One region of the Pseudomonas shirazica genome, then DNA from elsewhere that is predicted to be linked to it. Evidence: riboswitches for the same ligand, from Rfam matches in the RefSeq annotation. Region 1 holds a riboswitch; the other holds the start of a gene.
What was found. Region 1 has a riboswitch for thiamine pyrophosphate ahead of thiC (phosphomethylpyrimidine synthase ThiC). Riboswitches for the same ligand answer to the same signal wherever they lie in the genome.
Positions count from the first base shown of each region.

Region 2: linked by a shared signal. The riboswitch ahead of IMX18_RS10995 (TenA family protein) and the one ahead of thiC (phosphomethylpyrimidine synthase ThiC) in region 1 are both predicted to bind thiamine pyrophosphate.

Region 1 covers NZ_CP063456.1:5,813,994-5,818,203, forward strand. The annotation lists gene waaA (lipid IV(A) 3-deoxy-D-manno-octulosonic acid transferase) at 1-449, shown strand, start outside; gene IMX18_RS26730 (TolC family outer membrane protein) at 603-2,039, opposite strand; TPP riboswitch at 2,200-2,306, shown strand; gene thiC (phosphomethylpyrimidine synthase ThiC) at 2,460-4,210, shown strand, end outside.
Region 2 covers NZ_CP063456.1:2,428,900-2,433,109, forward strand. The annotation lists gene IMX18_RS10990 (Ig-like domain-containing protein) at 1-1,719, opposite strand, end outside; TPP riboswitch at 1,945-2,059, shown strand; gene IMX18_RS10995 (TenA family protein) at 2,140-2,787, shown strand; gene tenA (thiaminase II) at 2,784-3,446, shown strand; gene codA (cytosine deaminase) at 3,625-4,210, shown strand, end outside.

The sequences.
Region 1 (4,210 bases):
AGCGATTCGCTGCGGTGCATACGCTGTGCAGCGAACAGTTCACCACCGTGCGGCGCTCTGCCGGCACGCCGGTCGATGCGCAGACGCGGGTATTGCTCGGCGATACCATGGGCGAGTTGCTGTTCCTCTATGCCCTGTCCGACATTGCCTTCGTCGGTGGCAGCCTGGTGGCGACCGGCGGGCACAACCCGCTGGAGCCCGCGGCGCTGGCCTTGCCGGTACTGATGGGGCCGCATGTGTTCAACTTCCTTGAAATCAGCGCGATGCTGCGCGAGGCGGGGGCGTTGCAGCAGGTGGACGATGCCGACGGGCTGGCCGAAGCGGTGCGGCGGCTGGTCGAGTTGCCGCAGGACGCGCAGCGCATGGGCGAGGCGGGCAGGGCGGTAATGCGGGCCAATCAGGGTGCATTGCAGCGCTTGCTCGATGGCCTGGGCGCACTTATCCGCTGAGTTTGGTGTTGGGTTTTCTGGCCTCATCGCCGGCAAGCCAGCTCCCACAGGTACTGCACAAGGCTTAAGGCCGTTGGAGAACCTGTGGGAGCTGGCTTGACGGCGATGAGGCCATCAAAAGCAACCCACCCTGCGGAAAATACATCCCCTATCTCAGGGGCGACGCTCGAAGTTCTTCGCCGCTGCAGCCGCCAGGTCCGGCGGCAGGAAGTCCTTGTCCGGGTTGTAGTCTGGCTTCAGGTACCGCTTGAGGTCCTGCAGGTCCTGCGGGCTCAAGGTGCCGGCTGCCTGCTTCAGGCTCAGGTTGTCGAGGATGTAGTCATAGCGGCTGTTGTTGTAGTCGCGCACCGAGGTGTACAGCTGACGCTGGGCGTCAAGCACGTCGACGATATTGCGGGTACCCACCTGGTAGCCGATCTCGGTGGCTTCCAGCGCGCTCTGGTTGGAGATGATCGACTGCTTGCGCGCCTGCACCTGTTCCACGTCGGTATTCACTGCGCGGTGCAGGTTGCGGGTGTTTTCCACCACCTGGCGGCGCAGGCTTTCACGCTGCTGCTCGGTCTGGCTCAGGCGCTGGTAGGCCTCGCGCACCTGCGAACTGGTCAGGCCGCCGCTGTAGATCGGGATGTTCAACTGCAGGCCGATGCTGGTCTGCTCGACGTCGCCGCTATAGCGCGTAACGGGGGCCGGCGCGGGGTTGGTGAAACCGAAGTTGTCGTTGTCACCCTTCTGGTACTTGGCAACTGCGTCCAGGGTCGGCGCGTGGCCGGCCTTGCGCTGGCGCAGGGTTTCCTCGGCAGCGACGACCGCGTGGTTGGTGGCCAGCAGGTTGAGGTTCTGGCGCCCGGCGGTTTCGACCCAGGCCTTGGCGTCGTTGGGCGTAGGCACCTGCACTGGCAAGGTATGGACCACGCCTTGAATCGATGTGTATTCCCGGTTGGTCAGGGTCACCAGGGCCTCGAAGGCATCCTGTACCTGGCGCTCGGCAATGATTCGGTTGGCCCGCGCTGTATCGTAGCTGGCCTGGGATTGCAGCACGTCGGTCTTGTCGGAGAGGCCGACGTCGAATCGTTCGTTGGACTGGTCCAGCTGGCGCTTGAAGGCCGCTTCCTCGGCCTTGGTCGCGGCCAGGTTGTCCTGGGCACGGAGCACGGCGAAGTAATTCTGCGCGGTTTGCAGGATCAGGTTCTGCTCGGTCGCCGACAGCTCCAGCGCCGCCTGTTCGTTGACCGCTTCGGCTGCCTGCAACTGGAACCAGCGATCAGCGCGGAATATAGGTTGCGCCAGGGTTGCGCTCCAGGTGTTGCCGCTGCGGTTGCTGGTGGCCGATGGTTCGTCCAGCTTGGTGCGGGTGTTCAGCATTTCGGCGCCGGCCGACAGGTTAGGCAGCAACCCGGCGCGAGCCTGCGGTACCACTTCGCGGCGGGCGCCGTAATCGGCGCGGGCCGCAGCCAGGTCAGCGTTGTTGTCGACCGCTTCCTGATAGACGCTGACCAGGTCGGTTTTCACTGTAGTGGGCACGTCCGCTGCCCAGACCACTCCGTTGGACGCACAAGACACGGCTATTGCCAGTGAGAGTTTGCGCAGCATAGAGGCAATCCTTGTACGAAATTTAATTACTGAACTGTTGAGTATCGAGCGACGGGCCAGTGTAGTGCCATGCGCACCCGGCAACAATCGCTCGGGGTGCCTTTCATCATCCGCGCATTTACTCGCTTGGCTTTGCCGACCACTCCAGTCTAGACTGCGCATGTTCTTGTCGGGGTGCCTTGAAGCAAAGGCTGAGATCGCAAAGTTGCGGATCCCGTTGAACCTGATCAGGTTAGCGCCTGCGTAGGGAACAAGATTGCTCGCCTTCCCGGGGAGCCTCTTGTGCCAGGTCCGGGAATGTCACAGCTGCATGCAGCTTCAGGCACCCCAAATCCGGCACTGCACCCATGAAGGGTGCGTCCGCGCCTTTCAGGTTCACCCCGACATTCCACTGCTTGGAAGCCGTCTGGAGAGCCTGTGATGACCAAACAAGAAAAAGCGATCAACCTCAGCGAATCGGCACAAGTCGATCAGCAGTCCGTGCAACCGTTTCCGCGTTCGCGCAAGGTGTATGTCGAAGGCTCGCGCCCGGACATCCGCGTGCCCATGCGTGAAATCAGCCTGGACGACACCCCGACCGATTTCGGTGGCGAGTCCAATGCCCCGGTGCTGGTCTACGATACTTCCGGCCCGTACACCGACCCCAACGTTGTCATCGACGTGCGCAAGGGCCTGGCCGATGTGCGTTCGGCGTGGATCGAGGCACGCGGTGACACCGAGCGCCTGGCCGGCCTGAGCTCCGACTTCGGCCAGCAGCGCCTGAACGATGCCGAACTGGCCAAGCTGCGTTTCGCCCACGTGCGCAACCCGCGCCGAGCCAAGGCTGGTGCCAACGTCTCGCAGATGCACTATGCCCGCCAAGGCATCATCACTGCCGAGATGGAGTACGTGGCCATCCGCGAAAACATGAAGCTGCAAGAGGCACGTGCCGCTGGTCTGCTCGACGAGCAGCACGCCGGCCACAGCTTCGGGGCCAACATCCCGAAAGAAATCACCCCTGAGTTCGTCCGCCAGGAAATTGCCCGTGGCCGCGCGATCATCCCTGCCAACATCAACCACCCGGAAGTGGAACCGATGATCATCGGCCGCAACTTCCTGGTGAAGATCAACGGCAACATCGGCAATAGCGCGCTGGGTTCCTCGATCGAGGAAGAAGTGGCCAAGCTGACCTGGGGCATCCGCTGGGGTTCGGACACGGTCATGGACCTGTCCACCGGCAAGCACATTCACGAAACCCGTGAGTGGATCATCCGCAACTCGCCGGTGCCGATTGGTACCGTACCGATCTACCAGGCCCTGGAAAAGGTCAACGGCGTGGCCGAGGACCTGACCTGGGAGCTGTTCCGCGACACCCTGATCGAGCAGGCCGAGCAGGGCGTGGACTACTTCACCATCCATGCCGGCGTACTGCTGCGTTATGTGCCGCTGACTGCCAAGCGTGTCACCGGTATCGTCAGCCGTGGTGGCTCGATCATGGCCAAGTGGTGCCTGGCACACCACAAGGAAAACTTCCTGTACACCCACTTCGAAGAAATCTGCGAAATCATGAAGGCCTACGACGTCAGCTTCTCGCTGGGCGACGGCCTGCGTCCCGGCTCGATTGCCGACGCCAACGATGCCGCGCAGTTCGGCGAACTGGAGACCCTCGGCGAGCTGACCAAGATCGCCTGGAAGCACGACGTGCAGTGCATGATCGAAGGCCCCGGCCACGTGCCGATGCAACTGATCAAGGAGAACATGGACAAGCAGCTGGAATGCTGCGACGAGGCGCCGTTCTACACCCTCGGCCCGCTGACCACCGATATCGCTCCTGGCTACGATCACATCACCTCGGGCATTGGTGCGGCTATGATCGGCTGGTTCGGTTGCGCGATGCTCTGCTACGTCACGCCCAAGGAACACCTGGGCCTGCCAAACAAGGATGACGTGAAGACCGGCATCATCACCTACAAGATCGCCGCTCATGCCGCCGACCTTGCCAAGGGCCACCCGGGTGCGCAGATCCGTGACAACGCCTTGTCCAAGGCACGCTTCGAGTTCCGTTGGGAAGACCAGTTCAACCTCGGCCTGGACCCGGACACTGCCCGTGCCTACCACGACGAGACCCTGCCTAAGGAATCGGCCAAGGTCGCGCACTTCTGCTCGATGTGCGGGCCGAAGTTCTGCTCGAT
Region 2 (4,210 bases), 2.4 Mb from region 1:
GGAGCCGGTGGGGCCTTTGAACTCGCCGCTGTTACCGGCAATTTCCCGGACCACTGCGAACTTGAAGTAGCGCGACACCGAGCCGTTGAGGATACGGAAGCGGTAGCTGCGCGCGCGTACCTTGAGCGTTGGCCGGTACTGCCAGTTGACCAGGATCTGGTCGCCGAGGAAGCCATCGGTGTTGAACGGGTTGAACCACAGCTGGCCGTTGGCATCCCAGGCCTTGTCGGCGATCACCAGGTTGACGTCGTAGTCGCGGTTACCCCACGGCATGCCCGAGCCACTGGGGAAACGCAGGTTGACGCCATCCTGCAGGGCCTCGTTGCCGCGGTCCAGGGCGCTGTAGTAGTTCATCATCACGGCGTTGCCCTTGTAGACGTTCTGCGCCGTGAAATCCATCATGTGGTCGTGGAACCAGTGGGTGCTCATGGTTTCGCGCCAGTCACCACGAATCTTGATGCTGCCGTTCTGGCAGGTTTTCAGGCCGGGGTTGGCATCGTTGACGAACAAGGTTTCGCCCGCCGAGCAAGGGAACGCAGCGCGTGGGTCTTCGGCACGGGTGTTGATGGTGTCATAGCCTGCCAGTTGCAGCGGCCAGCGGTAATCGTAGTACTGCCCCGGGAAGAAGTAGGCGTTTGCATAGCCATCGCTCTCGGCCGGGGAGTGGCCGTTGTGCTCATGGGTCGAAAGGGTGTGCAGGCCAAACCCGGCGTTGGCCGAGGGGTCGATCGGCAGCGCGTTGTAATGGCGCATCAGGATCGGTTGGCCATAGCGCACCATCAGCAGCTTGGGCGGGAAGGTGCCGTCGAAGGTCCATAGCGACTTGTGGTTCTGTAGTGGCATCTTCGGGTGGAAGCGGGTGTCGATGCCCTTGGTGGTGCCCAGTGTGTTCGGGATATCGGAAGTCTGGTAGTACAGGCCGCCCGGGGCGAACTCGCCAACTGCATAGTTGTGCAGTTGCTTGCGGTCACGCAGGCCGAGGTTGATGCGCGCACCGGCCTGGGCGGTCTTGAACCCCGCCTGCGGGTAGAACTCGTTCCAGCGCTGGTGCGACCAGCCTTTTCCTGGTGGCCGGCCTTCCGCAGGCGAACCGACCGGTTGGCGGTTGAGGAACATCTCGATCTGCGCCTTCCATGGGTTGCGGTCGAGCACGTTGGAATACTGGGTCGGGAAGGGGTACAGGCCCGGCTGTTTGAGGAAGGCTTCCAGGGCTGTACCGCTGGGGCCGCTGCGGGCCACCACGTTGGGGTCCTGCGCCGGTGCCGCGCCCAGGGTCGGCACCGGGAAGGTCAGAGTGGGCGGCGGCAACGTGGGGTCGAGCCTTTCCGTGCCGAATTCCTCGAACAGCAGTAATTGCTGGGTAAACGGCAACGCGCCGAACAGCGGGCTTGGCTTGCCGTTGGTGGGGTACTTTTTCCCGGTTTGCAGGGCCGGCGGTAGCACGTTGTTTGCGCTTACCGTGTTGCGGTCACCGTACACGCCATCGGTCAGTTCGAGTGAGCCCCGATTCGCCTCTGGCATGCTGTACAGGTCCAGCAACGCCTGGGTCGGGTCAGCCGGCTGATCAGTGTAGGCCGACGGGTCGGTCGGCGGGGGCATGCTGTTGTCGTCCATGGGCGCCGCTGTTGCCGTGACCAGCCCAAGGCCGAGCATCAGCGTAGCGACGGTGGACAGCTGGAATGCATGCCTGGCAGGGTGGATCACGGCAGGTGTTTTCATTGCCTTGCGCCTCGTTTGCGACATCATGGCTTTTTGCCCGTTTCCGGGGCTGGAGCAACGGGTGTGCCAACCCAAATACGAGGAATATGTTTCTAAATAAATCCTTGTGGCGCCTGATGCGCGCTAAATGCCATGGCGTCAAAAATGGGTGAGGGCCCCCACTAGTGGGTCACCCATTGCCCACAGATTGGGTGGTGACAGCTGCGGCGCCCTGGGGTATACCTGAGCGCCACCAAGGGGAGCCCGGCAACGGGCTGAGAAACCGCTGGATGCTGCAGCGCGGTGACCCTTCGAACCTGATCCGGATCATGCCGGCGAAGGGATGGGACTTTGAAACCTGCCTTTTTGCCGGCCTCACTGCGAGGCCCGTCCATGCCAACCACCGCGGTCTCGCTGTCACCCCCCATCAAGGACAGCAACATGACCGAACGCTTCAGCCAGTCCCTGCGCCGCCGCAGCGAGCCGACCTGGTCGGCGGCCGTTGGCCACCGCTTCGTCACCCAATTGTGCGACGGCAGCCTGCCGGACCCGATCATGGTCGACTACCTGGTGCAGGACCACCGCTTCCTCGACAGCTTCCTGACCCTGCTGGGCGCGGCCATCGCCACCGCCGACACCTTCGAGGCGCGCCTGCGCTTCGGGCGCTTTGCCGGGATGATCTCCAGTGACGAGAACACGTACTTCCTGCGCGCCTTCGAGGCCTTGGGGGTAAGCCCCGCACAACGCAGCGAACCAGCCGACACCGTCCCGACCGCAGGCTTCAAGGCGATCATGCGCGAAGCGGCGGCCACCCGGTCCTATGCGGCCGCGCTGGCGGTGCTCAATGTCGCCGAAGGCCTGTACCTGGACTGGGCGTTGAAGGCGCCAAAGCCGATGCCGGACAACTTCGTCCACGCTGAATGGATCACCCTGCACGACAACCCGGCATTCCAGGACTTCGTTGCCTTCCTGCAAGCCGAACTCGACCGCGTCGGCCCGCAGGACGCCGTGCTGGCGGGTGACTTCTACCAGCGCACCGTGGCGCTGGAGCTGGCCTTCTTCGATGCTGTCTACCCGGAGGACAAATGAGCATGGATATCTTCGACCGCCTCAAGGCTGCCGCCACGCCGCAGTGGAGCAGCTACGTCGACCACGAATTCGTGCGCCAGATGGGCGAGGGTACGTTGAGCGAAGCCGCCTTCCGCACCTACCTGGTACAGGATTACCTGTTCCTCATCCAGTTCGCCCGCGCCTGGGCACTGGCTGCCTACAAGAGCCGTCGACCGGCCGACATCCGCGCCGCGCAGGCCGGGCTGGCGGCGATTCTGGATGAAACCGAGCTGCACTTGCGCCTGTGCGCGCGCTGGGGCCTGACCCAGGCTGATATCGAGGCCGCGCCCGAACACCAGGCCACGGTTGCCTATACCCGCTATGTGCTGGACTGCGGTGCCGCGGGTGACCTGCTGGAGTTGCATGTGGCGCTGGCGCCTTGCGTGATCGGTTATGCCGAGATTGGCCGGGCGTTGTCCGAGCGGATTGGCGATCTGAGCAATCACCCGTACCGCGAGTGGATCGCCGAGTATGCCGGCGAGGGCTACCAGGGTGTCGCCACAGCGGCGCGCAAGCATCTGGACGAGCTGGCAGCGCGGAGCATGACCGAGCAACGGTTTGCCGAGCTGGTGGAGATCTTCGGCCAGGCGTCCAGCCTGGAGGCGGACTTCTGGCAGATGGGGTTGGACGGAGCCTGATTTGCTGCCTGCGCCGGCCCTATCGCCGGCAAGCCAGCTCCCACAGGTAAACCACAGCCCTGAAGTCTGTGCAGTACCTGTGGGAGCTGGCTTGCCGGCGATAGGGCCAGTAGCAAATACCACAAGGCTTGAGCCACTATGCTGGTAGGGCCACCCGCAAAGCCCAGGGAGAAGCATCATGAACATCATCAACGCACGCCTGCGCGGCAAGCCTGGCCTGTTCCGCATCGAAATCAGCGGCGAACGCATCGCCGCCATCGTGCCCCAGGCCGAAGGGGTGGCGGCGCGCGCTGCCGATGACCTGGATGCCGGGCAGAACCTGGTGGTGGCGCCCTTTATCGAACCGCACATCCACCTGGACGCCACGCTGACCGCCGGCGAACCGCAGTGGAACATGAGCGGGACCCTGTTCGAAGGCATCGAGCGCTGGGCCGAGCGCAAGGCAATCACCACCCACGACGACATCAAGAACCGCGCGAAGAAGACCATCGGCATGCTGGTGGATCATGGCATCCACCATGTGCGTACCCATGTCGATGTCACCGACCCCACCCTGACTGCGCTAAAGGCCATGGTCGAAGTGCGTGACGAAGTGCGCCACCTGCTCGACCTGCAGATCGTCGCCTTCCCCCAGGAGGGTATCGAGTCGTACGCCAACGGCCGGGCGCTGATGACCGAAGCGGTGGCCATCGGTGCCGACGTGGTCGGCGGCATTCCACACTTCGAGAACACCCGCGACCAGGGCGTGTCGTCGGTCAAGTTCC